DNA from 3 places in the Diaphorobacter sp. MNS-0 genome. Region 1 is predicted to be linked to each of the others. Evidence: predicted binding sites of a transcription regulator. Region 1 holds the regulator's gene; each other region holds the start of a gene.
What was found. Region 1 encodes FNR, which switches genes on or off when oxygen is low (the NO sensors DNR and NnrR bind a similar motif). Its sites were predicted from a motif close to TTGATNNNNATCAA; they were not measured.
Positions count from the first base shown of each region.

Region 2: K2L43_RS11315 (cation-transporting P-type ATPase) is a predicted target of FNR. The motif match lies at 4,424-4,437, and genes of this name have one in related genera.
Region 3: K2L43_RS13665 (DUF3149 domain-containing protein) is a predicted target of FNR. The motif match lies at 6,721-6,734, and genes of this name have one in related genera.

Region 1 is NZ_CP080761.1:1,167,325-1,177,205, forward strand. Features, by position in the region: gene ccoG (cytochrome c oxidase accessory protein CcoG) at 1-613, shown strand, start outside; gene K2L43_RS05580 (FixH family protein) at 675-953, shown strand; gene K2L43_RS05585 (hypothetical protein) at 1,030-1,317, shown strand; gene K2L43_RS05590 (IS5 family transposase) at 1,454-2,560, shown strand; gene fnr (fumarate/nitrate reduction transcriptional regulator Fnr) at 2,694-3,437, opposite strand; gene hemN (oxygen-independent coproporphyrinogen III oxidase) at 3,609-4,991, shown strand; gene K2L43_RS05605 (sulfite exporter TauE/SafE family protein) at 4,995-5,714, shown strand; gene K2L43_RS05610 (cell division protein ZapA) at 6,355-6,699, opposite strand; gene K2L43_RS05615 (hypothetical protein) at 6,696-6,935, opposite strand; cobalamin riboswitch at 6,970-7,214, shown strand; gene K2L43_RS05620 (TonB-dependent receptor domain-containing protein) at 7,294-9,174, shown strand; gene K2L43_RS05625 (cobyrinate a,c-diamide synthase) at 9,197-9,881, shown strand, end outside.
Region 2 is NZ_CP080761.1:2,377,521-2,387,401, forward strand. Features, by position in the region: gene nrdR (transcriptional regulator NrdR) at 1-306, shown strand, start outside; gene aroC (chorismate synthase) at 383-1,483, opposite strand; gene K2L43_RS11300 (CBS domain-containing protein) at 1,577-2,032, opposite strand; gene K2L43_RS11305 (O-acetylhomoserine aminocarboxypropyltransferase) at 2,131-3,444, shown strand; gene K2L43_RS11310 (alpha/beta fold hydrolase) at 3,444-4,265, shown strand; gene K2L43_RS11315 (cation-transporting P-type ATPase) at 4,610-7,348, shown strand; gene K2L43_RS11320 (HAD family hydrolase) at 7,361-8,053, opposite strand; gene hemH (ferrochelatase) at 8,093-9,151, shown strand; gene K2L43_RS11330 (Lon protease family protein) at 9,148-9,881, shown strand, end outside.
Region 3 is NZ_CP080761.1:2,859,776-2,869,656, reverse strand. Features, by position in the region: gene K2L43_RS13700 (pyridoxal phosphate-dependent aminotransferase) at 1-1,096, shown strand, start outside; gene K2L43_RS13695 (homoserine dehydrogenase) at 1,167-2,528, shown strand; gene thrC (threonine synthase) at 2,544-3,974, shown strand; gene mobB (molybdopterin-guanine dinucleotide biosynthesis protein B) at 4,054-4,605, shown strand; gene glp (gephyrin-like molybdotransferase Glp) at 4,602-5,846, shown strand; gene moaD (molybdopterin converting factor subunit 1) at 5,843-6,106, shown strand; gene K2L43_RS13670 (hypothetical protein) at 6,113-6,442, opposite strand; gene K2L43_RS13665 (DUF3149 domain-containing protein) at 6,521-6,661, opposite strand; gene K2L43_RS13660 (hypothetical protein) at 6,772-7,026, opposite strand; gene moaE (molybdopterin synthase catalytic subunit MoaE) at 7,093-7,569, shown strand; gene clpB (ATP-dependent chaperone ClpB) at 7,638-9,881, shown strand, end outside.

The sequences.
Region 1 (9,881 bases):
TTGCACGCTGTGTGTCCAGGTCTGCCCAACGGGTATCGATATTCGCAACGGACTGCAATACGAATGCATTGGTTGCGGTCTCTGCGTGGACGCTTGCAATACCGTGATGGATAAGATGAAGTATCCGCGCGGGCTGATTCGCTTCTCGACGCAGAACGGCGTCAAGAACCACTGGACCCAATCGCAAATGCTCAAACGCGTGCTGCGACCCCGTGTGTTGTTCTATTCAGCGGTGCTGGTGGTGTTGTGCATCGGCATGCTGGCCAGCTTGGTGGTACGCACGCCGTTGAAGGTGGACATCGTGCGCGACCGCGCTGCGCTCTCGCGCATCGTGGCGGGAGGCAAGCTGGAAAATATCTACCGGCTGCAGATCATGAACGCCACGGAGGGGGCGCAGCGCTACACCATCAGCGCCCACGGCATGGAAGGGCTGGAAGTGGCGTCCGAGACCGCAATTGACATTGGACCGGCGGAATCCCGATGGGTGGTTGTCCGTCTTCAAATTCCGTATGGCTCAGCATCTCCTGGATCGCATACGGTGTATTTCGATATTCAAGCGCAGGGTGATAAAGCCCAAGTGGCAGAGAAATCCGTGTTCCTCGTACCCCGCTGAAGGCGGTCGTGGAATACAAAGGAACAAGCTGTGCTCATAAATGAGCGAGGAGTTAATATAAATGTTGAGTAATTCCCCCATGAAACTGGACGACGCAGGAAAGCCTTGGTGGACGTTTGGCCATGTCTGGCTTGTCATCGCGGGGCCGGTGATTGTCATCATTGCGGGCTTCGTGACCCTCTGGCTGGCCGTGAGCCAACCTGACCCCGTCATCGCGGAAGACTATTACCAACGGGGATTGAACATCAACGAGACCCTGAAGGAGTCTGGGGGCGACATGACGCCTGCCATGAAGGGGCGCAACCATGCAGCTACTCCGCTGGAGGATCAACCGCGCTGACCGGCAGGGCGAGTCCTCTTTGCATGCCGGAGAACAGATGCTAGGCTGTCAACTACACCTGCTAGGAGATGGGCGAATGTGGATGCAACGATTGATGTGGATCGCGTGGCCGGCCTTTTTGATGGCGGGCGTCATGGAAATGGTGGTGTTCGCCTTCGTGGATCCAGAAGCGCTGCAGTGGTTTGATCAACCCCTGCATCTCTCGCGCGAAGGTGTGTATACCATCGCCTTTTTCACGTTCTGGTTCGTACTCATGGCTTCCAGCGCATTGACGACGCTGTTGTCACTCTCGCCCTTTGAGTTGAATCGCTGCCCCGTGCCCAAAGGGGCGCGGCCGGCTGATTGCGCCAAATACGTTTCCTGATCTTTCCGCCGATCAGTTATGAATGAGCAAAAAACCGAGGCTTAACAGGCTGCTGAAATACCCCTTTCGTCGCTCCCCGTGTGGCGCCTTTGCAGGACAATCGGGGCACCCCAGCGACCAGACAGACGAGCCAGACATGCGCGGAGCCGACACCTTCACCGAGAGCCTGTTCACCATGCGCCACCTCGATGACTTCGTGCCCGCAGATCACCCCTTGCGCGTGATCCGTGTGATGGTCAACAAGGCCCTGTCGAACATGGATGAGTTGTTTGCCCAGATGTACGCAGCCGACATCAAAGGCGGGCGTCCCAGCATTGCCCCCGAGAAGCTGCTGCGCGCCATGCTCATTCAGGTGCTCTACAGCGTGCGCTCGGAGCGCCAACTCATGGAGCAAACCCAGTACAACCTGCTGTTTCGCTGGTTCATTGGCTTGGCCATGGACGATGCCGTGTGGGTACCTACCGTCTTCAGCAAGAACCGCGAACGCCTGATCGAGCACGATGCGGTCATCGAGTTCTTCAACCAGATCGTGCAGCAAGCCCAGGAGCAGGAACTCCTCTCGGGCGAGCACTTCAGCGTGGATGGCACCCTGATCCAGGCCTGGGCGGGCCACAAGAGTTTTGTGCGCAAAGACCGCCAGGGCGACGACGATACCGACGCGGGGAACTTCAAAGACCAAAAGCGCAGCAACGACACCCACGAGTCCACAACGGACGCGGATGCAAGGCTGTACCGCAAGGGCAAGACGGCCAGTGAGTTGCGCTTCATGGGCCACACACTCACCGACAACCGCCACGGGCTGGTGGTCAGCGCCGTGGTCACACAGGCCGACGGATATGCAGAGCGCGAAGCGGCCAAGGCCATGATCAACGATGCGCGACAGGCACTGCCCGGCGATGACCCCATCACGATCACGCTGGGCGCAGACAAGGGTTACGACGCCAGGGAGTTCATCGACGCGCTGCAAGAGATGAACGTGCTGCCCCATGTGGCGCAGAACAAATCAGGGCGCCAGTCGGCAGTTCCTGACGCGATTGCAGACAGCGAAGGCTACGCCATCTCCCAGCAAAAGAGAAAGCTGATCGAACAAGGCTTTGGCTGGGCCAAGACGGTGGGGCACATGCGTCAGGTGGTGGTGCGCGGGATCAAGAAGGTTGATCAGCTGTTTGTGCTGACGATGGCGGGCTACAACCTCACGCGACTGCGCAGCCTGGGGCTAATCCGTCTGCAGGGGCAGGTGTAAAGGCAAAAGGGGCAAAAAACCGTGCTTTGCGACTGAAAGCAGGCGATTTTGAGGGGCTGATTTTCAGGATACGGAAAAATGCGGCTACAGCCGCTGAACAGGTTCGGACGCTGGGGAGTATTTCAGCAGCCTGTTAATGGCAGGCTTGCTGGCTGTTGACAATTCGCTTCAGCGCATCGGTATCGACGATGCGCACATGGCGCTGTTTTACTTCCACAATACCTTCTTCCACGAACTTCGAAAACGTGCGGCTGACGGTTTCCAGTTTCAATCCCAGGTAGCTGCCGATCTCTTCGCGTGTCATGCGCAGCACCAATTCGGATTGTGAGAAACCCCGGGCATGCAAGCGTTGTACGAGATTCAACAGGAATGCGGCAAGGCGTTCCTCGGCACGCATACTCCCCAGCAACAGCATGACCCCATGCTCGCGAACAATCTCGCGGCTCATGATCTTGTGCACATGGTGCTGTAGTGCCGTTACTTCGCGCGACAACTCTTCAATACGATCGAAAGGCATGACGCATACTTCGGCGTCTTCAAGCGCTACCGCATCGCAAGTGTGACGGTCGCTCACGATGCCATCCAGGCCGATGATCTCGCCCGCCATTTGAAAACCTGTCACTTGGTCGCGACCGTCTTCGGTGGCGACACAGGTCTTGAAGAATCCGGTGCGGATAGCAAAAAGGGATGTGAAGGGTTCACCGTTCCGGAAAAGCGTGCCGCCACGCTTGATCTTGCGTCGTACAGCAACAATGTCATCGATGCGCTTGAGTTGCTGGTCGTCCAGACCCACGGGCATGCACAGCTCACGCAGATTGCAGTTTGAGCAGGCAACTTTGATGGTCTGGAGATTCGTATGCATGGGAACCCTGTTCATGGCTTGAGCTTACCTCTGAACGGCTGGGAGACATGGAATGCCGTAGGCCGTTGGACGACTTTGAGCCGAAGTCAAATTGTCGCCACAAGGACCTTATGGGCGCTTGATCAACGTCAAGGACTCATGGGGGACTCTACGGCACAGTGATATGAAAGTGCAAGGAATCCCGTCATGACCGTTGTTACAACAGAGCTCCTGCGTCGCTTTGACGTCCCAGGGCCGCGCTACACCTCTTATCCGACTGCTGATCGTTTTGTCGAGGCTTTTGGCGAGCGGGAATACATCCTTGCGCTGCAGCAGCGTCGCGTGGGGTCGGTAGCCAAGGCGATGCCTTTGTCGCTTTATGTCCACATCCCGTTTTGTGAATCGCTGTGCTATTACTGCGCGTGTAACAAAATCATTACCCGGCATCCAGAGCGGGCAGAGGTCTACTTGCGTTACCTCAGCCGTGAAATCGACCTGCATACGGCGCACTGCGGTGTGGGTCAGCATGTGAGCCAGCTGCATTTCGGCGGCGGCACGCCTACTTTTCTGACGGATGACGGTTTGCGCGAACTGATGGGCATGCTGAGGCGCAGTTTCGTCCTTGTTCCTGGGGGGGAGTACTCCATAGAAGTGGACCCCCGGACCGTGGATGAAGCGCGGCTGGGATTGTTGGCGGAGCTGGGTTTCAATCGCCTGAGCTTTGGCGTGCAGGATTTCGACCCTGAAGTACAAAAGGCCGTGCACCGCATTCAGCCTGCCGAAAAGGTGTTCGCGTTGGTCGATGCGGCTCGGAAGCTCGGGTTTGAATCGGTGAACGTGGATTTGATCTACGGGCTGCCGCGCCAGACACCGGAGTCGTTTGATCGCACCTTGGAGCAGGTAGCCGAGTTGCGGCCAGACCGGATCGCGCTGTATGCGTACGCTCACTTGCCAGAACGCTTCAAGTCGCAGCGACGCATCATCACGGCCGAGTTGCCCATGGCTTCGGCCAAGGTGTCCATGTTGGCCCGGTCACTTGATGTGTTCCAGGAAGCCGGCTACGTCTACGTGGGCATGGACCATTTCGCTCTGCCAGACGATGCGCTGGCGGTGGCCAAGCGGCAAGGCAGGCTGCACCGCAATTTCCAAGGCTATAGCACGCAGCCCGATTGCGACCTGATTGGTCTGGGCGTTTCTGCCATCGGGCGCGTGGGCGCTACTTACAGCCAAAATGTGAAAACGCTGGACGAGTATTACGACTGCATTAACCAGGGGCATTTGCCTGTGGTGCGCGGGCTGGCGTTGACCAAGGACGACTTGGTGCGTCGCGCAGTCATCATGGCGTTGATGTGCCAAGGTGAATTACTGTTTGAGCCGTTGGAACAGTCCTGGCTGATTGATTTCCGCAGTTATTTCGATGCGGAATTACAGCAACTGCAAGAAATGGCGGCTCAGGGCTTGGTGAAAATCAGTGATGAGGGCGTTGAAGTCACGCCCATGGGATGGTATTTCGTGCGCGGCGTGGCCATGGTGTTCGACAAGTATCTGCAGGCTGACCGTAACCGCGCTCGCTTTTCCCGGATTATTTGATCCATGCTGTGGGCGCTGGCCACGACGGCCTTCCTGATGGGGCTGATGGGAGGGGCTCACTGTTTGGCGATGTGTTCTGTTCCCTGCGCGGCGCTTACGGGGCTGGGTGGCACGCCGGACGCCACCCACGCCATTCAATGGGCGTCCCGCCGCGGAATCCTCCAACGGGTAGCGCAGTTTCACGCGGGGCGCCTGATTGGCTACGGCGCCGCAGGGGCGGTGGTTGCGCTGGCTATGGAGCAACTCGCATGGCTGGGGCAAAGCACCTCGGCATTGCGCCCCCTTTGGACGCTGATGCACGTGCTCATCCTCGCGTGGGGAGGGATGATGATGGTGCAAGCGCAGCAGCCCTTGTGGGTTGAGCGGGCGGGGCGTGCTGTCTGGGCGAAGGTCAAGCCCTTGGTCTCTCGGCCTGGCGGGCTCCTGACCGCGGGTGTGGCCTGGGCGCTCCTGCCATGCGGCCTGCTGTATACCGCACTGTTGACCGCCGCTCTCAGCGGAAGCGTGCTCCGCGGAGCCTTGTGCATGGTCCTGTTTGGCGTGGGAAGCGGTGTATGGCTGGTGCTGGGGCCGTGGACATTTGGCCGCATTCGCGCTTGGATCGGCGTGAAGGGTGGGGCGTGGGGGTCTCGGCTGGCAGGTGGTGTGCTTTTTTCCCTGGGTGCATGGGCGCTATGGATGGAGGTTGTCCATGGGCAGCCGGCGCCGTGGTGCGTGCCCTGAAAACAGCGTTTTGTGGAACCACAGCGGCTCTGCGAAGCATGCCGTGGCAAGCGAATGGTGCAAACTGAGACGCTCAGGCGTGACGTATCGCTGTCAGATCTCTACCAGCGGAAGTGACGAGTCTGTTCTCATCGACGTGGAGAAATCCAGCTACCCATCGCTGCCTTACTGGATGCGCCACCGTACGTCTGGGGCGCGCGCTGCGTATCAGTGAGGTTGCCGAAGGAATGGGAACGCCCGAACCACGCCAGGATATTTGGCATCGGTGCGACGACTACCAAGGTCTGCTCTGTGCCTTGCAGATGGGTGGGTTGCGCGCGCTGGCCGCGGAGCGCCGGATTTTCTGAGCAGGTATTGAGGTCGCTGGCACTCACCCGGAGCGAGGGCGCAAGCGATTACCGGAGAAAAGGTGTCTGCGAATGCCACCGGACCGGCATCCTGAACCGGGGGTTCAGGTGGGCGAGGGCAGCCAGGCGTTGGGTTCATCTGACGCGAGATGATCACGCTCACCGGGCGATGTACCAAGCCCGTGCTCAATGAGCATTGGTTCAAGGAAATATAAAGCCCGGCAGCACCGCAGACATGTTCATTGTAGTGGGCCGCCCGTGTGCAGCCAGGGGGCAGGCTTTCGCCGTAGTGGTTATAGGAGGCGCCCATCCTCGCCCAGCGCCTCGTCCAGGCGCAGGAGCAACTGCTGCACGCGCTCATCGCTGTCGTGCACGTGCGGCGCGACCGGGGTGGGGGCGATGCGCGCAGGGGCTGAGGCGGCTGCCAAATCGGCGGCTTCGCGGTCGGCGATCTCGAAAGCCAGATTGAGGGCCGCCAGCACGGCGATGCGCTCGCGCGCGCGTACCTTGCCCGCGTCACGGATGCGCGTCATGGCGGTATCCACGCGCTCGACCGCCTCCAGCAGGCGCGACTCCTGGCCGTCCGGGCAGGCCAGGAGATAGCTTTGCTGGAGGATCTGTACCTCGATCTGCTTCATGGCGCGTCTTTCGTCTCGGCAGTGCCGGGGAGTTCGGGCTCGGCAGGCAGGCGGTCCAGCAATGCGTTCACGCGGGCACGGGCCGCCTGCAGGCGGGATTGGAGGGAATCGCGCTCCTGGGTGAGCGCCGCGACCTGTTGCGCCAACAGGGCATTGGTGCGCTGCAACTCGGCATGGCGCAGCAGCAGCCGCTCAACGCGCTCGGCGATCTGGTCGATGGAAGAGGGGGAGGCCATACGCTGCCGATTGTAGGGATCGGCGTGCGAACCATCGTAAAATTGCGCAGTTGGTGCTAGCGGCGTGGTTCACATGCCGCAGTTCAACGGGAAGCAGGGAGGGGCCCTCCGCCATGGAGTGCGTCCTGTGCCTGCGCTGCCCCCGCAACGGTCAGCGGATGAGCCGTACCTCGGCTCCCTCTTCATTGACAAGCCACTGAGCGCCTTGAACAAGCGTTTGGGAAGGCGATGCAGAGCGTTCCGCCAGCCCGGATACCGGCCAACGAGGTGGCTCCGCGTTTCCTTTTGTGAAACCTGGGCCGTTATGCCCAGGTGCCGACGGGGAGGTCGGCCGTGGCGATCTCTCTGTTTGCCCCACATGACAAACACCCGTCCGTTCAATGTGCGCTTGAGTGCGCTTTCCGTGCACGCGCGCGTCGCCGTGCTGCCGCTGGCGCTGGCCGCCGCTTTCCCCGCCGTGTCCCAGACCCTGCTGGCCCAGGCAGCCACAGAACCCCAACTGCGTGAAACCGTCATCACGGCAACCCGCGTGGCCCGGCCGCTGGCCGACATCGTGTCCGATGTGTCCGTCATCGACCGTGAAACTATCGAGGCCAGCGGCGCGGTAGGCGTCATTGACGTGATCTCGCGCCTGCCAGGCGTGCAGATCACGCGCAATGGCGGCCAGGGCAGCAATGGCAGCGTCTACCTGCGCGGCGCGGAGTCGCGCTTTACCGCCGTGTACCTGGACGGCGTGCGCCTGGACTCGCAATCCACCGGCGGCGTGGTGTGGGAGCAAATCCCGTTGTCGCAGATCGACCGCATCGAGGTCGTGCGCGGGCCAGCGGCTGCTGTGTACGGCTCGGATGCCATGGGAGGCGTGATCCAGCTCTTCACCAAAAGGGGTGAGGGTGCGCCGGCGCCCTACGTGGGCGTGGGCCTGGGCAACCAGGGCACGCGGACGGTGCAGGCCGGCGTGAGTGGCGGCACCGAGCAGGTGGACTATGCGCTGGGGCTGTCGCATGAGCGCGCCGATGGCTTCAGTGCCCGCGTAGGCTCCGCCTACAACCCGGACGAAGACGGCTACCGCCGCACCTCTGCCAATGCCCGACTGGGCGTGCAGTTCGACACGACCCATCGCCTGGAGGGCACGCTGCTGGCCAGCAACCTCAACTCGCAGTACGACGGCAGCAAAACGGCCGACGACCGCAATCACCACCAATTGCGCACGGCCAGCCTGGCATGGCTGGCCAAGTGGAGCGACGTGTACAGCACGCGCTTGCAGGTCACGCAGGGGCAGAGTGAATACAGCACCCGGCCCAACTTCTACATGACCGAGACCACGCTGCACAATTACCTGCTGCAAAACGAGTGGCGCCTGGGCGCGCATCTGTTCACAGCCGCGCTGGAGCGCCGCGAGGACGAACTGCACAACCCCGCCACCGAGTTCGTGGGCGACCTCCAGCGTGACCGCTCACAGAACGCGCTCGCGCTGGGCTATGGCCTGAACCAGGGCGCCCATACGCTGCAGGCCAACCTGCGCTATGACGACGACAGCGAGTTCGGCGGCAAAAGCACGGGCAGCCTGTCCTATGGCTACGCCATTACGCCGCAGTGGCGCGTCACGGCAGCGGCCGGCACGTCCTTCCGTGCACCCACGCTCTACCACCGCTTCAGCGAATACGGCGCGCCCGACCTGCAGCCCGAGAAGGGGCGCAACGTGGAGCTGGGCGCGCGGTGGACGCAAGGAGAGAGCAGCGTGGGTGTCGTGGCGTACCGCAACCGCGTCAGCAACCTCATCAATTTCGGCGCCGCGGGCCGCTGTGATTCCAGCTTCGGCTGCTACGAGAACGTGGGCCGCGCCGAGTACAAGGGCGTGACGCTGTCGGCCGCGCACCGCATCGCGGGCGTGTCGGTGCATGGCTCCATCGACTGGCAGAACCCGCGTGACCTGGACAGCGGCAAACTGCTGGCGCGCCGTGCCAAGCGCTACGCCACGCTGGGTGCCGACACCCTGGTGGCAGGCTGGACGCTGGGGGCAGAGCTCTACGCATCCGCGCGCCGGTACGACAACGCGGCCAACACCAACGTACTGGGCGGCTACACCACGCTCAACCTCTACACCAGCAAGCGCGTGGCGCGCAACGTGACGCTGCTGGCCCGCGTCGACAACCTGGCCGACAAGGACTACCAGTTGGCGCGCACCTACGCCACCGGCGGCCGCACGTTCTACGTGGGCCTGAAGTGGGCGCCGCAGTAACGCTATCACCGACTGCCACACCATGAGCCGCTGTCCCGCCCTGGTCATCGCCGCGCCCGCCTCTGGGCAGGGCAAGACCACCGTCACCGCTGCTTTGGCGCGCCTGCACACACGCCAAGGCCGGCGCGTGCGGGTGTTCAAGTGTGGGCCCGACTTCCTGGACCCGCACTGGCACCAATTGGCCAGCGGCGCCCCCGTGCACCAGCTCGATCTGTGGATGACCGGTGCGGCAGATTGCGCGCAGCGCCTGCGCGCCGCGGCGGCCGAAGCAGACCTGCTGCTCATCGAAGGGGTGATGGGATTGTTCGACGGCGAGCACAGCGTGGGCGACCTGGCGCAGCGCTTCGGCATACCGGTGCTTGCGGTGGTGGATGCCTCTGCCATGGGGGGCACGCTGGGCGCCATCGTGCATGGGCTGCGGCACTACCGTGCGGGCTTGCCATGGGCCGGTGTCTTGGCCAACCGCGTGGCGGGCGACCGCCATGCGCAGATGCTGCGGGACGGCTTGGCCGACGCTGCGGACTGGCTGGGTGCGCTGCCACGGGTCGTGGGTGACGCTGCGGGCGGCAGGGAGCCTGGTGGCCTTCTGCCCGAGCGGCACCTGGGACTGGTGGCAGCGCACGAACTGCCCGATGCCCTGCAGCGGCTGGACGCCGTGGCCGATGCGCTGACCGGCACGCCCCTGGGCCGCATGTCCGCCGCGGACC
Region 2 (9,881 bases), 1.2 Mb from region 1:
CCCACGGTTGTCAAGAAGGACGGCCGCCGCGTCGAATACGACCGCGAGAAACTGCTGGGATCGTTCAAGCTGGCGCTGCGCAAGCGCCCGGTGAGCACAGTGCAGATCGACTCGGCCATCGAGCGCATCGAGGAAAAGCTGCTCAACCTGGGGCAGCGCGAGATTCTGTCCAGCCGCATCGGCGAGCTGGTCATGCGCGAGTTGAAGAAGCTCGACAAGGTGGCCTATGTGCGCTACGCCAGCGTGTACCGCAGCTTCGAGGACATCGACGAGTTCCGTGCGCTGGTGGACGAAGTCCGCAAGTAAGCCGCTGCTCTCCCATTGCTCTTCTATTGATAGCTGACAGCGCCCACTGGGCGGGCGCTACAGCCGTTTTTGACCATCACCCCTGGCGGACTGCCGGAATCGGAGCCACGGCCTGCACCACGTCGCCGCATTGCGCACGGTGGCGCAGCGCATGGTCCATGATGACCAATGCAAGCAACGCCTCGGCGATCGGCGCGGCGCGGATGCCCACGCAGGGGTCGTGGCGCCCCTTCGTGATCACCTCGGTACTCTGGCCGTGGATGTCGATGGACTCGCGCGGGCTGATGATGGAACTGGTGGGCTTGATGGCCAGCGACACCTCGATGTCCTGCCCGGTGCTGATGCCGCCCAGCACGCCACCCGCGTTGTTGCTGGCGAAGCCCGTGGGCGTGAGCGAATCGCCGTGCGTGGTGCCGCGCTGGGCCACGCTGGCAAAGCCGGCACCGATCTCCACACCCTTCACGGCGTTCAGGCCCATCATCACATGGGCGATGTCGGCGTCCAGCTTGTCGTACAGCGGCTCGCCCAGTCCCACGGGCACACCGGTAGCTTGCACACGAATGCGCGCGCCGCAGGAGTCGCCGGACTTGCGCAGCGCGTCCATGTAGTCCTCGTAGGCCTGCACGTCGGCCACCGGTGCGAAGAAGGGGTTGTGCGGCACATGCTCCCAGCTCTCGAACGGGATGGGCAGTTCGCCCAGTTGGGTCATGCAGGCACGAAAGCGGGTGCCGTATTTCTCGGCCAGCCATTTCTTGGCCACCGCGCCGGCGGCTACGGTGGGTGCCGTGAGGCGCGCAGACGAGCGGCCGCCACCGCGCGGGTCGCGCAGGCCGTACTTGTGCCAGTAGGCATAGTCGGCATGCCCCGGGCGGAAGCTCTGCGCGATGTTGCCGTAGTCCTTGCTGCGCTGGTCGGTGTTGCGGATCAGCAGCGCGATGGGCGTGCCGGTGGTCTTGCCCTCATATACGCCCGAGAGGATTTCCACCGCATCCGGCTCGTTGCGCTGCGTCACATGGCGGCTGGTGCCGGGGCGGCGGCGGTCCAGGTCGGCCTGAATGTCGGCCTCGGACAGTTCCATGCCGGGCGGGCAGCCGTCGATCACGCAGCCGATGGCGGGGCCATGGGATTCACCAAAGTTGGTGACGCAAAAAAGGGTACCGAGTGTGTTGCCGCTCATAGGGGTGCGATTATCCCCGAGCCACTGTTACTACCAAAAAAATAGCTGCCAGCGCTTGATTGACAAGCGCTGGCAGCTATTTTGATCACCAAATCAGTTGGCCGGCCGCGATTCTTCCTGCGGCCAGTCGCGGATGTAGGCCTTGAGCAGCTTGTTCTCGAAATTCTGGCTGTCCACCACGGCCTTGGCCACGTCGTAGAAGCTGACCACGCCCATCAGCATGCGCTTGTCCATCACGGGCATGTAGCGCGCGTGGCGGCCCAGCATCATGCGGCGCACCTCGTCCATGTCGGTCTCCAGGGTGCAGGTCAGCGGCGCGTCGTCCATGGCGGTACGCACCAGCATGGTGCCCACGCCGCCACCATTTTTCGTCAGCGCCTGGATCACCTCGCGGAAGGTGAGCATGCCCACCAGGTCGCCATGTTCCATCACGACCAGCGAGCCGATGTCCTTCTCGGCCATGGCATCCACGGCGCGGGCCAGCGGCTCGTCGGGATGCACGGTGTAGAGGGTGTTGCCTTTGAGGCGCAGGATGTCGCTGACTTTCATGGGGAGTCTCCGAAGGGTTCTGCAGGCGCTGCATGCAGCCCGATAGCGAATAAATATAGCCCACAATGGCGCACAAATTCACCACTTTGGAGACATGAATGCCCGGATATTCCGACCCCGGCTTCGACACGCTGGCCCTGCACGCCGGCGCGCAGCCGGACCCCGCCACAGGTGCGCGCGCCGTGCCGATCCACCTGAGCACCTCGTTCGTCTTCGAGTCGAGCGACCATGCGGCGGCCCTGTTCAACCTAGAGCGCCCGGGCCATGTGTACAGCCGCCTGAGCAACCCCACCAACGCGGTGCTGGAGCAGCGCGTGGCAGCGCTGGAGGGCGGCGTGGGGGCGATTGCCGTGGCCAGCGGGCAGGCCGCGCTGCACCTGGCGATTGCCACATTGATGGGCGCAGGCAGCCACATCGTGGCCAGCACGGCGCTGTATGGCGGCAGCCAGAACCTGCTGCACTACACGCTGCGCCGCTTCGGCATTGACACCACCTTCGTGAAGCCCGGCGACATCGACGGCTGGCGCGCCGCCATCCGCCCCAACACCAAGCTGTTCTTTGGCGAAACCGTAGGCAACCCCGGGCTGGAGGTGTTGGACATCCCCACGGTCGCGGACATTGCGCATGAAGCTGGCGTGCCCCTGCTGGTGGACTCCACCCTCACCTCGCCGTGGCTCATCAAGCCCTTCGAGCATGGCGCGGACCTGGTGTACCACTCGGCCACCAAGTTCCTCTCAGGCCATGGCACGGTGATCGGCGGCGTCGTGGTCGATGGCGGCAGCTTCGACTGGGAAGGCTCCGGCCGCTTCCCCGAGCTGACCCAGCCCTACGACGGCTTTCACAACATGGTGTTCACCGAGGAGAGCACTGTGGGCGCCTTCCTGCTGCGCGCGCGCCGCGAGGGCCTGCGCGACTTCGGCGCCTGCATGAGCCCGCACACCGCCTGGCTGATCCTGCAGGGCATCGAGACCCTGCCGCTGCGCATGGAACGCCACACGCGCAATACCGAGAAGGTGGTGCAGTTCCTGGCCAGCCACCCGTTCGTCGAGCGCGTGGGCCACCCGCTGCTCGCGTCCCACCCCAGCCACCAGCTAGCGCAGCGCCTGCTGCCGCGCGGCGCGGGCTCGGTGTTCAGCTTCGACCTCAAGGGCAACCGCGAGCAGGGTAAGACGTTTATTGAGACGCTCAAGCTCTTCAGCCACCTGGCCAATGTGGGTGACTGCCGCAGCCTGGTGATCCACCCCGCCTCCACCACGCACTTCCGCATGAGCGACGAAGCGCTCGCCGCGGGCGGCATCAGCCAGGGCACGATCCGCCTGTCGATCGGGCTGGAAGATGCCGACGACCTGATCGACGACCTCAAGCGGGCACTCAAGGCTGCGGAGAAGCAAGCGGGAAAGGCAGGTGCGTGATGTACGTGCAAGTCAACGGCGCACAGACCTACTGCTACACCGGCGGCAAGCCCTTCGATGCCGCCAAGCCCACCGTGGTGTTCATCCACGGCGTGCTCAACGACCACAGCGTCTGGGCGCTGCAAAGCCGCTACATGGCCAACCATGGCTGGAACGTGCTGGCCGTGGACCTGCCCGGCCACAGCAAAAGCGCGGGCGATGCCCCTGCAAACGTGGAGCAGGCGGCCGACTTCGTGGGCGCCCTGCTCGACGCGCTGTCCATCCAGCGCGCCGCGCTGGTGGGCCATAGCTGGGGCTCGTTGATCGCGCTGGAGGCCGCCGCACGCCTGGGCGGGCGCGTGAGCCATCTGGTGCTGGTGGGTACGGCCTATCCGATGAAGGTGTCGCCCGCGCTCATCGAGGCATCGCAGACCGACCCCGAGCAGGCGCTGCGCATGGTCAACGTGTTCTCGCGCAGCACCCTCGCACCCCCCTCAGGCGCGGGCTTCTGGGTGTACGGCGCGGGCATGGCGCTGGGCCGCAAGGTGCTGCGCAGCAACCCGCAGGTCAATGTGTTCCACCGCGGCTTCGTCGCCTGCGACAGCTACTCCCATGGCGAGCAGGCCATCGCAGCGGTGCAGTGCCCCGTGCTGTTCGCCTTGGGCACACAAGACCAGATGACCACGCCCAAGGCCGCGCAGGGGTTGATCCAGGCCGCGCGATCCGCGGGCAAGGACGTGCAGATCGTCCATCTGCCGGTGGGCCACCACCAGATGACCGAAGCACCGGACGCAACGCTGTTCGCCATCCGCGACTTCTTGGCAAGACGCATCCCCGCCTGAGATCGTTGCACTGCAGGGCCGGCGGTGCAGGGCATCCCCTGCAGCGCTCCCCTGCCCAATGGATGACGGGCGCCGCCGCCTCGGCAGAGGGATATGACTTCCCCTGCCACATGCGAAACACTGGCCCCTGCTTGCCCGCGGCGACCATATACGGCCACGTGATGCATATCAAAAACAGCATCAAACGCCCAACCAGCAAGCGCAGTCAGCTATTGTTTATATAGCAAACGAAGGCCAATAGCGGCCACTTTCCCCGGCCTGGCACTGGGGCATTGGCACGGTCCACGCCTGCGGACCTAGACTGGGTTCACTCGACCAGTCGCGTCGTCCGGCGCCCGCCCTGCATGCACCTGCCCCCATCCACCGATGCCCGCGACACCCCGTGGCATGCGCTGTCCGCTGGCGAAGCGCTGCAACGGCTGCAAACCGACGACCGCCACGGCCTGGCGCATGCCGAGGTGGCGCGGCGCCTGGCACGCTTCGGCCCCAACCGCCTGCCCGCGCCGCCGCGCCGACCGGCCTGGCTGCGCCTGCTGCAGCAATTCCACAACGTGCTGATCTACGTGATGCTCGCTGCCGCGACGGTCACCGCGGCACTGGCGCACTGGATCGACACCGGGGTGCTATTGGGGGCCGTGATCGTCAACGCGATCATCGGTTTCTTGCAGGAGGGCAAGGCCGAGTCGGCGCTGGACGCGATACGCCACATGCTCTCGCACCAGGCCACGGTGCTGCGCGGGGGAGAGCGCCAACTGGTGGCCGCCGACCAGCTCGTGCCGGGCGACATCGTCATCCTCGCGTCCGGCGACAAGGTGCCCGCGGACCTGCGCATCCTCACGGCCCGCAGCCTGCGCGCCGACGAGGCCGTGCTGACGGGCGAGTCCGTGCCCTGCGACAAGCACGAAGCCACCGTGGCAGCCGACGCCGCTTTGGGCGACCGCCGCAGCATGCTCTACTCCGGCACGCTGGTGGCCGCGGGCACCGCTTTGGGCACCGTGGTGGCCACGGGCACGAACAGTGAATTGGGGCGCATCAGCACGCTATTGGCCCAGGTGCAGGCGAGCACCACGCCGCTGCTGCGGCAGATCGCGCAGTTCAGCCGCTGGCTGGCGCTGGCCATCGGGCTGTTCGTGCTCGCCACGTTCGCCATCGGCGTGCTCTGGCGCGCTCAGGCACCCGCGGACATGTTCATGATGGCCGTGGCGCTGGCGGCCTCGGCCATCCCCGAGGGGCTGCCCGCCATCATGACCATCACCCTGGCCATGGGCGTGCGGCGCATGGCGCAGCACAACGCCATCATCCGCCACCTGCCGGCGGTGGAAACGCTGGGGGCTGTCACGGTGATTTGCTCCGACAAGACCGGCACCCTCACTTGCAACGAGATGACCGTGCAGCGCGTGGTGACCGCCGACCATGTCATAGAGGTGACCGGCAGCGGCTATGCGCCGCAGGGGGGCTTCCTCATCGGTGGCGTGCCCATCACTGCGCAAGAACACCCTGCCCTGCAGTCCGTGGCCCAGGTGGCGCTGCTGTGCAACGACGCCACGCTGCACGACGGTCCCCAGGGCTGGAGCCTGACGGGCGACCCGACGGAGGGCGCGCTCGTCACCCTGGCGCTCAAGGCGGGGCTGGACGCAACGGCGCTGCATGCCCGCCAGCCGCGCATCGACGCCATACCGTTCGAGTCCGAGCACCGCTTCATGGCCACACTGCACCACGACCACGCGGGGCATGCGGTGATCCTGGTGAAAGGAGCGCCCGAGCGTGTGCTGGACATGTGCAACGCACAGCGCCAGTGGCCCGCCGATGGCGCGGGCACCGATGCCCCGCTGCAGCACGACTACTGGCGCCGCGCAGCCAACGACTGCGCGGCACGGGCGCTGCGCGTGCTGGCGATCGCCATCAAGCGCGTGCCGGCGCAGCAGCACGCGCTGCAGTTCGCCGACATGGAGGGCGGCTTCACGCTGCTCGGGCTGCTGGGCAGCATGGACCCGCCGCGCCCAGAGGCCGTGGCCGCGGTGGCCGAATGCCAGGCCGCGGGCGTACGCGTGAAGATGATCACCGGCGACCACGGCGAAACCGCACGTGCGATTGGCGCGCAGCTGGGCATCGGCCTGGGCCGCCCCGCACTCACGGGCGCCGAGATCGAGCTGCTGGACGACGCCGCCTTGCGCGACGTGGTGGCCAGCGTGGACGTGTTCGCCCGTGCCAGTCCCGAACACAAGCTGCGCCTGGTGCAAGCCCTGCAGTCCCGCGGTGAAGTCGTGGCCATGACGGGCGACGGCGTGAACGACGCGCCCGCACTCAAGCGCGCCGACGTGGGAGTCGCCATGGGCAGGAACGGTACCGAGGCCGCCAAGGACGCGGCCGCCATGGTGCTGACCGACGACAACTTCGCCACGCTGGGCCAAGCGGTGCGCGAGGGCCGGGGCATCTACGACAACGTGCGCAAGTTCATCCTGTTCATGCTGCCCACCAACGGGGGCGAGGCGCTGATCGTGTTTGCCGCCATCGCATTCGGCCTGCTGCTGCCGCTCACCGCGGCGCAGGTGCTGTGGATCAACCTGGTCACGTCCAGCACGCTGGGCGTGGCGCTGGCATTCGAGCCTGCGGAGGACGACGTCATGCGCCGCCCTCCCCGGCCTCCGCAGGAAAAGCTGCTGTCCGGCCTGTTCGCGTGGCGTGTGCTCATGGTGGCGGTTTGCATGGCGGCGGCTTCGCTCGGGCTGTTCCTGTGGGAGCTGTCCAACGGCGCTGCGATCGAAACCGCGCGCACCATGGCTGTCAGCGCGGTGGTGGTGATGGAGATGTTCTACCTGCTCAACAGCCGGCACATCGAGCGCAGCGTGCTGTCGCGCGAGGGCCTGCTGGGCAATCCCAAGGTGCCGCTGACCATCGCCCTCTGTGCGCTGCTGCAACTGGGCTTCGTGCACCTGCCCTGGATGCAGGCCGTGTTCGGCTCCACGGACCTGTCTGTGCAGGAATGGTCGCGCGTCCTGCTGGCCGGGCTGGCCGTCTTCACGCTGGCCGAACTGGAGAAGGCGGCTTTGCGGCGCTGGCGCGCACGCCGCGCCCATCGCTGACACGGACCACGCCTACCCCAGCAGACGGCACAGCGCGGCCAGGTCGCGCACGGTGGCAGGGGGCGCCACCGCGTGCGGCCACGCCGCATCGCCCCGATTGAGCCAGGCCGCCTGCATGCCGGCGCCCAGCGCGCCATGCGCATCCAGCGTGGCGTCGTCGCCTATGTGCAGCACGGCCGCGGGCGGCAGGTCCAGCACCCGCGCCGCCTCGTGGAAGATGCGGGGGTCGGGCTTGGCAATACCGAACTCGCGGGCGCTGATGCTGGCGCGAAAGTACCGTCCGATGCCGATGGCCTGCAGGTCCGCATTGCCATTGGACAGCGCCACCACCGGGTGGCGCGCCGAGAGGAATTCCAGCGCCGCTATCGCATCGTCGAACAGCTCCACCCGCTGGCGCTCGGCAAAGAACACGTCGAACCCCTGGTCCGTGAGCGACTCGTCCTCGCCCGCCTGGCGCAGCGCTGCGCGGATGGTCTCGCGGCGCAGCACCGTCAGGTCGTGCGACAGGTGCGCATGGGCGGACGCCACCTGCGCACGGAGCATGCGGGACGTGTCGGGCGACGCCAGCAGCGCCGAGGCGCCGGGCGCCACCGTGAGCAGCCACTCGATCAACACCTTCTCAGCCCGCGCAATGGTGGGCCAGATAGGCCATAGGGTGTCATCCAGGTCAAGAGTGATGGCGCGGATGCGGGAAATATCGAGCATGGCCCGAGCATACCGCCCGGCATTTGCCACAATCACCGCATGCCCGCCTCGCCTTCTCACCATGCCGCCCAGACGGCCTCAGCCTCTTCGATCCAGACCGCCGCAGCACGCGAAAGCACCGCCATTCTGCTGTGCAACCTGGGCACGCCAGACGCCCCCACCGCACCGGCGCTGCGCCGCTATCTGGCGCAGTTCCTGGGCGACCCGCGGGTGGTGGAAATTCCGCGGGCGCTGTGGCTGCCTCTGCTGTACGGGATCATCCTGCGCACGCGGCCGGCCAAGTCGGCCGCCAAGTACGCCAGCATCTGGACGGAAGAAGGCTCCCCACTCGCCGTATGGACGGCCAAGCAGGCGGTGATGCTGCGCGGCTGGCTGGGCGAGGCCGGCCAGCCGGTGCGTGTACTGCCCGCCATGCGCTACGGTCAGCCGGCCATTGGTGCGCAGCTGCAGGTGCTGCAGGACGCCGGCGTGCGCCGCGTGCTGGTGCTGCCGCTGTACCCGCAGTACTCGGCCACGACCACCGCCAGCGTGTTCGACGACGTGGCCGCGTGGGTGCGCCGCTCGCGTTGCTTTCCCGAGCTGCGCTTCGTGAACGACTACCACGACCACCCGGACTACATTGCCGCGCTGGCCCAGTCGGTGCGCGCGCACTGGCAGCGCGAGGGCGGCCCGGCGGACAAGCTGGTGATGAGTTTTCACGGCATTCCCGAACGCAATGTGCGATTGGGCGACCCCTACGCGGAGCAATGCCGCAACACGGCCCGGCTGCTCGCGCAGGCGCTGGGGCTGGGCGAAGACCGGTACCTGCTGACCTTCCAGTCGCGCTTTGGCAAGGCCCGCTGGCTGGAGCCCTACACCGAACCCTCGCTGGTGGCGCTGGCACAGGGCGGCACGCGCCGCGTGGACGTGATGTGCCCAGGCTTCACCAGTGACTGCCTGGAAACGCTGGAGGAGATCAACCAGGAGGCACGCGAGGCCTTCCTGCACGCAGGCGGCCAGGACTTCCGCTACATCCCCTGCCTGAACGACAACCCCGCCTGGATCACCGCCTTGAGCCGCATTGCGCAACAGCACCTGGCGGGCTGGAGCCAGCCATGAGCGCGCCCTGCACGGCACTCGCACCCGGCCAGCTGCGCCTGAGCATCCGCCCCGAGAGCCTGGGCTTTGACGACACGCGCGCGCTGGTGGCCGAGCCCCTGCCGTGGATCGGCCAGCAGCGCGCGTTCGATGCGGCCCGGTTCGGGCTGACCATGCAACAGCCCGACTACCACCTGTTCGTGCTGGGCGAGGTCGGCAGCGGCCGTGCCTCCCTGATGCGCCAGGCCATGGACGAAGCGGCCGCCAGCCGGCCCGTGCCGCCGGACCTGTGCTTTCTGCACGACTTTGACGCACCCGAACGTCCACGCGCCCTGCGCCTGCCCGCGGGCCAGGGGCGCCAGCTGCGCGACCAGATGGCGAGCTGGAGCCGCCAGCTGGAGGCGGAGATCCCCAAGCGCCTGGCTGCGCCGGACGTGAAGAACGAGCGCGAGCGCATCCACAAGCGCTACCAGAGCGACGAGGCGCGCGCCTTCAGCCAGTTGGCCGACTTCGCGCGTGCACGGCGGTTTCGCCTGTCGCGTGAACAGGGGCAGATGGTGTTCACCCTGCTGGGCCCGGGCGGCGAGCCGCTGACGGAGGCCGATGGCGCAGCGCTCGGCGCACCCGAGCGCGCCGCCATCGAGCTGGCCGAGCAGGAGCTGCGCACGGAGATCGTGCGCTTCCTGGAACAGACCCGCCCGCTGGAGCGCGCGCGCGACGATGCGCTGGCGCAGCTTCTGCGCCAGAGCGC
Region 3 (9,881 bases), 1.7 Mb from region 1:
CGGCTTTGACGCGCCCGAGGAGATCCAGCAGGACATGATCCGCAACCTGCCCAACTCGGCGGGCTACTCGGACAGCAAGGGCATCTTTGCGGCGCGCAAGGCCGTGATGCACTACAGCCAGCAGCAGGGCGTGGCCGGCGTGACGCTGGACGATATTTACCTGGGCAACGGCGCGAGCGACCTGATCACCATGGCCACCAACGCGCTGCTCGACGACGGCGACGAGCTGCTGGTGCCCGCACCCGACTATCCGCTGTGGACGGCGGCGGCCAGCCTGTCGGGCGGTCGGCCTGTGCACTACCTGTGCGATGAAGACAACGGCTGGATGCCCAGCCTGACGGACATCCGCGCCAAGATCACCCCGCGCACGCGCGGCATTGTGGTCATCAACCCCAACAACCCCACGGGCGCGCTGTACTCGGACGAATTGCTCAAGGGCATCGTGCAGATCGCGCGCGAGCACAACCTGGTGCTGTTTGCCGACGAGGTGTACGACAAGGTGCTGTACGACGGTGTCAAGCACACGGCCATGGCCAGCCTGTCGACCGACGTGGTCACGCTCACCTTCAACTCGCTCTCCAAGGCCTACCGCTCCTGCGGCTACCGCGCCGGGTGGATGGTGATCTCGGGCGACAAGACGGCCGCGCGCGACTACATCGAAGGCATCAACATGCTGGCCAACATCAAGCTCGGCTCCAACGTGCCGGGCCAGTGGGCCATCCAGACCGCGCTGGGCGGCTACCAGAGCATCAACGACCTGGTCAAACCCGGCGGGCGCCTGTGCCGCCAGCGCGACCTGGCCTACGAGCTGATCACCGCCATCCCCGGCGTCACCTGCGTCAAGCCGCAGGCGGCGCTGTACATGTTCCCCCGCCTGGACCCCGAGATGTACCCCATCGCGGACGACCGCCAGTTCTTTATGGAAGTGCTGCGCGCCACGCGGGTCATGCTGGTGCAGGGCTCGGGCTTCAATTACCCCGACAACCAGCACTTTCGCATCGTGTTCCTGCCGCACGAAGACGACCTGCGCGAGGCCATCGGCCGGCTGGCGGGCTTCCTGGCCGCCTACCGGCAGCGCCACGCCAAGGCGGCGTGAACTTCATTTTTGATAGCTGCTGGCGCCCGTCAATAGGGCGCTGGGGCCTTTTTTGACGGGTAACCCTGATATGAAACCGATCCAAGTGGGCCTGCTGGGCATTGGCACCGTGGGCAGCGGCGTGTTCAACGTCCTGTCGCGCAACCAGGAAGAAATCCGCCGCCGCGCCGGCCGCGGCATCGAGATTGCTTGTGTGGCCGACCTGGACACCGCCCGCGCACGTTCCATCGTGGGCGAGAACGCCCGCGTGGTGGTCGATGCGCGCGAAGTGATCGCCAACCCTGAGATCGACATCGTGGTCGAGCTGATCGGCGGCTACGGCATCGCCAAGCAGCTGGTGCTGGAGGCGATCGCCGCCGGCAAGCATGTGGTGACGGCCAACAAGGCCCTGCTGGCCGTGCACGGCACGGAGATCTTCAAGGCCGCGGCCGAGAAGGGTGTGGTGGTCGCCTACGAGGCGGCGGTGGCCGGCGGCATCCCGATCATCAAGGCGCTGCGCGAAGGCCTGGCGGCCAACCAGATCCAGTGGGTGGCCGGCATCATCAACGGCACCACCAACTTCATCCTGTCCGAGATGCGCGACAAGGGCCTGGACTTCGACGTGGTGCTCAAGGAAGCGCAAGCGTTGGGCTACGCCGAGGCCGACCCCACCTTCGACATCGAGGGCGTGGACGCCGCGCACAAGGCCACCATCATGAGCGCCATCGCCTTCGGCATTCCGGTGCAGTTCGACAAGGCCTACGTGGAGGGCATCACCAAGTTGTCCGCCGTCGACATCCGCTATGCCGAGCAACTGGGCTACCGCATCAAGCTGCTGGGGATCGCCAAGCGCCGCCAGGGCGACGCGACCAAGCGCACGCCCGATGGCGTGGAGCTGCGCGTACACCCCGCGCTGGTGCCGGCCAAGCGCCTGATCGCCAATGTCGAAGGCGCGATGAACGCCGTGGTGGTGCACGGGGACGCCGTGGGCACCACGCTGTACTACGGCAAGGGCGCGGGCAGCGAGCCCACCGCCAGCGCCGTGATCGCCGACCTGGTGGACATCACCCGCCTGATCGAGGCCGACCCCGCGCACCGCGTGCCGCCGCTGGCCTTCCAGAGCCACACGCTGCGCGAGGCGGGGCAGGAGCTGCCCGTGCTGCCCATGGCCGACGTGGTCACCAGCTACTACCTGCGCATCCGCGTGGCCGACGAGGCCGGCGTTTTGGCCAAGATCACCGGCATCCTGGCCGGCGCGGGCATCAGCATCGACGCCGTGCTGCAGCGCGAGGCCGACGAAGTGGGCGGCGAAGGCAGTACGCAGACCGACCTGATCATCCTCACGCATGACACGCGCGAGGGCGACATGGACGCCGCGCTCGCCCAAATCCAGGGCCTGCCCACGGTGCTGGCCAGCATCACGCGCATCCGCAAGGAAGAGCTCAACAACTAAGAGGGGCTGCACGCCATGCTGTACCTGTCCACCCGCGGCCACGCGGACCGCAAGCATTTCTGCGACATCCTGCTCGAAGGCCTGGCGCCCGACGGCGGCCTGTACCTGCCCGAGCGTTACCCGCAGATCAGCGACGCCGAGCTGACCGCGCTGCGTACCGCCTATCACACGCAAGGCTATGCCGAGCTGGCCTTCCGCATCCTGTCGCTGTACATCGACGACATCCCGCCCGCGGACCTGAAGCGCCTGTGCGAGAAGACGTACACCGCCGAAGTGTTCGGCACGGGCGAGATCGTGCCGCTGCGCCACCTGGAAGACGGCCTGTGGATCGAGGCCCTGTCCAACGGCCCCACGCTGGCCTTCAAGGACATGGCCATGCAACTGCTGGGCAACCTGTTCGAGTACGAACTGGCCCGCCGTGGCGAGCAGCTCAACATCCTGGGCGCCACCAGCGGCGACACCGGCAGCGCGGCCGAGTACGCCATGCGCGGCAAGCAGGGCGTGCGCGTGTTCATGACCAGCCCGCACGGTCGCATGAGCCCGTTCCAGCAAGCGCAGATGTTCAGCCTGCAGGACGCGAACATCCACAACCTGGCCATCGAAGGCGTATTCGACGACTGCCAGGACATCGTCAAGGCGGTGAGCAACGACCACGCTTTCAAGGCCCAATACAAGATCGGCACCGTCAACTCGATCAACTGGGCGCGCCTGCTGGCGCAGGTGGTGTACTACTTCGCGGGCTACATCCAGGCGACGGAGACGAACGGCCAGAAGGTCAGCTTCACCGTGCCCAGCGGCAACTTCGGCAACATCTGCGCCGGCCACGTGGCGCGCCAGATGGGCCTGCCGATCGACCGCCTGATCGTTGCCACCAACGAAAACGACGTGCTCGACGAGTTCTTCCGCACCGGCGCCTACCGCGTGCGCGGCGCGGCCGACACGCACGAGACCAGCAGCCCCAGCATGGACATCAGCAAGGCCAGCAACTTCGAGCGTTTCGTGTTCGACCTGCTGGGGCGCAATGCGGAGCGCACGCGCCAGCTGTTCGCCGAGGGCGTGGCCAAACAGGGCTTCTTCGACCTGGGGAGCGACCCCGCGTTCCGAGACGCACGCGCCAAGTACGGCTTCGAGAGCGGCAAGAGCACGCACGCCGACCGCCTGGCCACCATCCGCGACACGTACGAGCGCTTCGGCCAGATCATCGATACCCACACCGCCGACGGCGTGAAGGTGGCGCGCGAGCACCGTGGCGATCCCGCCGTGCCCATGATCGTGCTGGAGACGGCCCTGCCCATCAAGTTTGCCGAAACCATCCAGGAAGCCCTGGGCCGCGCACCCGAGCGCCCGGCCAGGTTCGAGGGCATCGAGCAATTGCCCAAGCGCCTGCAGGTGCTGGCGGCCGATGCCGAGCAGGTCAAGGCCTATATCGCAGCCCATTGCGATTAGGGATCAAATCGGCCTATGGCGCTTATCCATCAAGCGCTGGTAGCTATTAATAGATGAGTGAAACTGAAGGAGTGGCGGGATGAAGGTGGTTGGCTTTGCCGGCTATTCAGGCAGCGGCAAGACCACGCTGGTGGAGCAGCTGATTCCCGAACTGCGCCTGCATGGCCTGCGCGTGTCGGTGGTCAAGCATGCGCACCACAAGTTCGACATCGACCATGTGGGCAAGGACACCTGGCGCCACCGCGAGGCCGGCGCCTACGAAGTGGCCGTGGCCTCCGACCGGCGCATGGCGCTGATGCGCGAATTCGAGCAGGAGCACACGCCCAGCGTGCACGAACTGCTGGCGGAGCTGGATCCGCGCGTGGACTGGGTGCTGGTGGAAGGCTTCAAGGAAAGCGACCTGCCCAAGATCGAGATCTGGCGCGCCGCATCACCCGATTACCGCGAACGGCCCGCTCTCTATCCGCACGATCCCTGCATCGTCGCCGTGGCCACCGACGCGCCGCTGCCGCCGGTGCCCACCGCGCTGCCGGTGCTCAACCTGGACGACCCTCACGCCGTGGTGCAATGGCTGCTGGCTCAGGGCGCGCGTTTTGACTATGTGCCCGACCGGGCGGAGGCCTGCGAATGAAACCCCAAGCGCGTGCACCCCTCAAGCCACTGGACGAAGCCCTGGCCGAACTGCTGGCGCAGGCCGCCCCGCTGGCAGGCACCGACACCGTCAACACCTTCGACGCCGACGGTCGCGTGCTCGCGCAGGCCGCCACCTCGCCGCTGCAGGTGCCGCCCAACGACAACAGCTCGATGGACGGCTACGCCGTGCGCTGCGCCGACGTGCCGGCAGCGGGGGTGGAGTTGCCGGTGGCGCAGCGTATTCCCGCGGGCGCCTTCGGCGTGCCGCTGGCGGCGGGGACGGCGGCGCGCATCTTCACGGGCGCGCCGGTGCCCGAGGGGGCCGATGCCATCGTGATGCAGGAAGACTGCGAGGCGCTCGACGGGGATCGCGTGCGCGTGAATGCCGTACCGGCCCAGGGGCAGTGGATTCGGCGCGCGGGCGAGGACATCACCCGGGGTGCTGAGGTGCTGGCCGCTGGCACGCGCCTCACTCCCGCAGAGCTGGGCCTGGCTGCCAGTATCGGCTTGGGCACCCTGCAGGTGGCGCGCCGGCCCCGCGTGGCGCTTTTTTCCACGGGCGACGAACTCGTCATGCCGGGTGATGTGCCGCCCGCGCAGATGAAGCCCGGCGCCATCTACAACAGCAACCGTTTCTTCCTGCGCGCCATGCTGCTGCGCCTGGGCTGCGAGGTGAGCGACTTAGGCATCGTGCCCGACCGGCGCGAGGCCACCGTGGCCGCGCTGCGCGAGGCTGCCCAGGGACATGACCTGATCCTGACCAGCGGCGGCGTGAGTGTGGGCGAGGAAGACCACATCAAGCCGGCGGTGGAGCGCTTGGGCACGCTGCAGCTCTGGCAGATCGCCATGAAGCCGGGCAAGCCCTTCGCCTACGGCCAGATTCCCCACGCGGGCGGCAGTGCACACTTCATGGGCCTGCCGGGCAACCCCGTGTCCAGCTTTGTCACTTTCGGCCTGCTGGTGCGCCCCTTCCTGTTGCGCCTGCAGGGCGTGCGTGATGTTGCTCCTAAAGCGATAGCTGCTACGGCTGGATTCGACTGGCCCCGGGCCGATAAACGCCGTGAATTCCTGCGCGTGCGCCAGTGCGCCGATGGCACGCTGGAGCTGTTTCCCAACCAAAGCTCGGGCGTGCTTACCTCGGCCGCCTGGGCGGACGGCGTGGTGGACAACCCCGCCGGCCAGACCATTGCGCGCGGCGACACCGTGCGCTTCCTGCCATTTGCGGAGTTGCTGTCATGACCACGCCCTTCACGATCACGGTGCGTTACTTCGCCTCCATCCGCGAGGCCGTGGGCATGGGGCAGGAGACGGTGCAGACCGGCGCCACCACGCTGGGCGCCTTGCGCGATGAACTCATCGCCCGTGGCGAGCCCTGGGCCACCTGCCTCTCGCGCGGGCGCGCCGTGCGCGTGGCCCTCGACCAGACCATGGCGCATGACGCCACGCCGCTGGCGGCAGGCGCCGAGGCGGCGTTCTTTCCGCCCGTCACGGGCGGCTGACGGCGTTCAAGGCTGCTGCACCGCCAGGGCGGGCAGCTCGGGGCTGCGCCACCCCAGCAACTCGGCCAGGCGCAGCGTGATCCAGCGCGCCTCGGCCGGGGTCACGCCCGCGTCCGGACCGGCCAGGCCGGCGTGGATGCCCAGCAGCACCCCTTCTTCCGACCGCGCACCGCCGTGGTACAGCTGCTGCGCCTGTTCCACCAAGTGGCAGGCCAGGTCCTCGCACCACTCGTAGCGCGCCCGCACCTCGGCGGCAGGCGCCTGCAGGCGTGCGCGTGTGTCGCTGTACAGCGCGATGAAGGAGGGCGGGACCAGGATCTGGTTGTCGTCGTGCATCTGCCTATTGTCTGGCACGGCGCAAAAACACAGGCGCCGCTCTTGCCGGAGACGGCGCCCGCGCGGGTCTGGAGCGGATCAGCGCTTTTGCTGTGCCGGGGGCGCATCGTTGCGCGTGAACAGCCAGACGAAGAAGCCCCCCATGCACAGCATGAAACCGATGCCTATGGCGCTGAACAGGCCCACCTCGGTGGTGAAGAGTTGCTTGAGCAGTTGCATGGCGTTTCCTCCGTCGTTATGTGATGGAGCCATTGCAGCGCAGCCCGGCGGAAGCCCCTTTGAGACAAGTCAAAAATCCGGGTATACCCCACTATTGTCGTCAAGTACCTTCAATCAGGCACGAACAGGCGCTCAAAGCGCTGCTGGTCGCCTTCCAGCTCGAAGGTCACGAGCTGGCCCATCTTCGCGTCAGCCTTGCGGTGGGCGGAGAACAGGCTGTAGCGGCCCGCCAGGTCGAAGCTGGGCAGATCGACCAAGGCATAGGGGTGGGGCACGAAAGTCTGGAACTCAAACACCACACGGTGCGCATTGCGCGGCGAGGGGTAGAGCAGGTAGTCGTCGGTGGTGATAGTCTGCAGGGCCATGGTGTGCAAGTGTGGGGTGGGCGTTAAAGTGCCGTCAATCCCGCAATTCTGCCGCTGACCACTGCCATGCACCGCGTTTCCATCCAGACCCATGACTTCGACGTTTCCACCGAGCTGGCGGCGCTGCGTGCGCGGGACGCGCGCGTGGGGGCGGTGTGCTGCTTCGTGGGCACGGTGCGCGACCGCAACGAAGGGGACAGCGTGGCCTCCATGGAGCTGGAGCACTACCCGGGCATGACCGAGAAATCCATCGATGCCATGGTGGATGCGGCGTTTGCACGTTTTGACCTCTATGGCGTGCGCGTGATCCACCGCGTGGGGCTGCTCGCGCCCTTGGACCAGATCGTGATGGTGGCCGTGACCTCGGCGCACCGCGGCGAGAGCTTTCAGGCCTGCGAGTTCGTCATGGACTACCTCAAGACCCAGGCGCCGTTCTGGAAGAAGGAGCAGACGCCAGATGGTGCGCGCTGGGTGGATGCGCGCGTGAGCGACGATGCGGCGCTGGCGCGCTGGGGCATCGCCGCGCCGCCCCAGGTGGGCTGACTTTTATCGTCCGGCGGCTTGAAATCGAGGCCCCGGAGCCCTAGCTAGTGACAAGTTGGAGGTTTCACATGCGTCTCGATAAATTCACCACGAAGTTCCAAGAAGCGCTGTCTGATGCACAGTCGCTGGCCCTGGGACATGACAACGCCTACATAGAGCCCGTGCACATGCTGGTGGCCATGCTGCGCCAGGATGAAGGCCCGCGCGCGCTGCTGCAGCGTGCCGGCGCCAATGTGCCGGGCCTGCTGGCCGCGGCCGAGGCCGCCGTCAAGCGCCTGCCCCAGGTGCAGGGCCAGGACCAGGTGCAGGGCAGCCCCGAGCTGGGCCGTGTGCTGCAGGCCACCGAGAAGGAGGCCATCAAGCGCGGCGACCAGTTCATCGCCAGCGAATTGTTTTTGCTGGCGCTGGTCGACAGCAAGGGCGAGGCCGCGCAGCTGGCCAAGGACAACGGCGTGACCCGCAAGAGCCTGGAGGCGGCCATCGACGCCGTGCGTGGCGGCCAGAAGGTGGACAGCGCCGAAGCCGAGGGCCAGCGCGAGGCGCTGAAGAAATACACGCTGGACCTGACCGAGCGCGCCCGCCAGGGCAAGCTGGACCCGGTGATCGGCCGCGACGACGAGATCCGCCGCGTCATCCAGGTGCTGCAGCGGCGCAGCAAGAACAACCCCGTGCTGATCGGCGAGCCCGGCGTGGGCAAGACCGCCATCGTCGAGGGGCTGGCCCAGCGCATCGTCGAGGGCGAGGTGCCCGAGACGCTGAAGAACAAGCGCGTGCTGGTGCTGGACATGGCCGGCCTGCTGGCGGGTGCCAAGTACCGCGGCGAGTTCGAGGAGCGTCTGAAGTCCGTGCTGAAAGAAGTGGCGCACGAGGAAGGCCGCATCATCCTCTTCATCGACGAGATCCACACCATGGTCGGCGCCGGCAAGGCCGAAGGCGCCATGGACGCGGGCAACATGCTGAAACCCGCACTGGCGCGCGGCGAGCTGCACTGCATCGGCGCGACCACGCTGGACGAGTACCGCAAGTACATCGAGAAGGATGCGGCGCTGGAGCGGCGCTTTCAGAAGGTGCTGGTGGACGAGCCCAGCGTAGAAGACACCATCGCCATCCTGCGCGGCCTGCAGGTGCGCTACGAGGCGCACCACGGCGTGGACATCACCGACCCGGCCATCGTGGCCGCGGCCGAGCTGTCGCACCGCTACATCACCGACCGCTTTCTGCCCGACAAGGCCATCGACCTGATCGACGAGGCCGCGGCCAAGATCAAGATCGAGATCGACTCCAAGCCCGAGTCGATGGACAAGCTCGAGCGGCGCATGATCCAGCTCAAGATCGAGCGCGAGGCGATGAAGAAGGAGACCGATGAGGCCTCGCAAAAACGCCTGCAGCTCATCGAGGAAGAGTTGGGCAATGTGGAGCGCGAGTACGCCGATCTGGAAGAGGTCTGGAAAGCCGAGAAGGCCAGCGCGCAGGGCTCCGAACAGATCCGCAAGGACATCGATGCCATCCGCACGCAGATCGACGACTTGAAGCGCAAGGGCGACTTCAACAAGGTCGCCGAGCTGCAGTACGGCACGCTGCCCGAGCTGGAAAAGCGCCTGAAGGAAGCGCAGGACAGCGAGGCCGGCGGGACCGGCACCAAGCACAAGCTGCTGCGCACCCAGGTGGGTGCCGAGGAAATCGCCGAGGTGGTCAGCCGCGCCACCGGCATTCCCGTGGCCAAGATGATGCAGGGCGAGAAGGACAAGCTGCTGCACATGGAGGAAAAGCTGCACGAGCGCGTGGTGGGCCAGGACGAGGCGATCTCCGCCGTGGCCAACGCCATCCGCCGCTCGCGCTCGGGCCTGTCGGACCCCAACCGGCCGCTGGGCAGCTTCCTGTTCCTGGGGCCCACGGGCGTGGGCAAGACCGAGCTGTGCAAGGCGCTGGCCGGGTTTCTCTTCGACAGTGAAGAGCATCTGGTGCGCATCGACATGAGCGAGTTCATGGAAAAGCATAGCGTCGCGCGCTTGATTGGCGCGCCTCCCGGCTATGTGGGCTATGAAGAGGGCGGCTACCTGACCGAGGCTGTGCGCCGCAAGCCCTACAGCGTGCTGCTGCTGGATGAGGTGGAAAAGGCACACCCCGACGTGTTCAACGTGCTGCTTCAGGTGCTGGACGACGGCCGCCTGACCGATGGCCAGGGGCGCACCGTGGACTTCAAGAACACGGTGATCGTGATGACCAGCAACATTGGCTCGCACCTGATCCAGGCCATGGTGGGCCAGGATGCCGAGGACATCAAGGAAGCCGTGTGGGGGGAACTCAAGGGC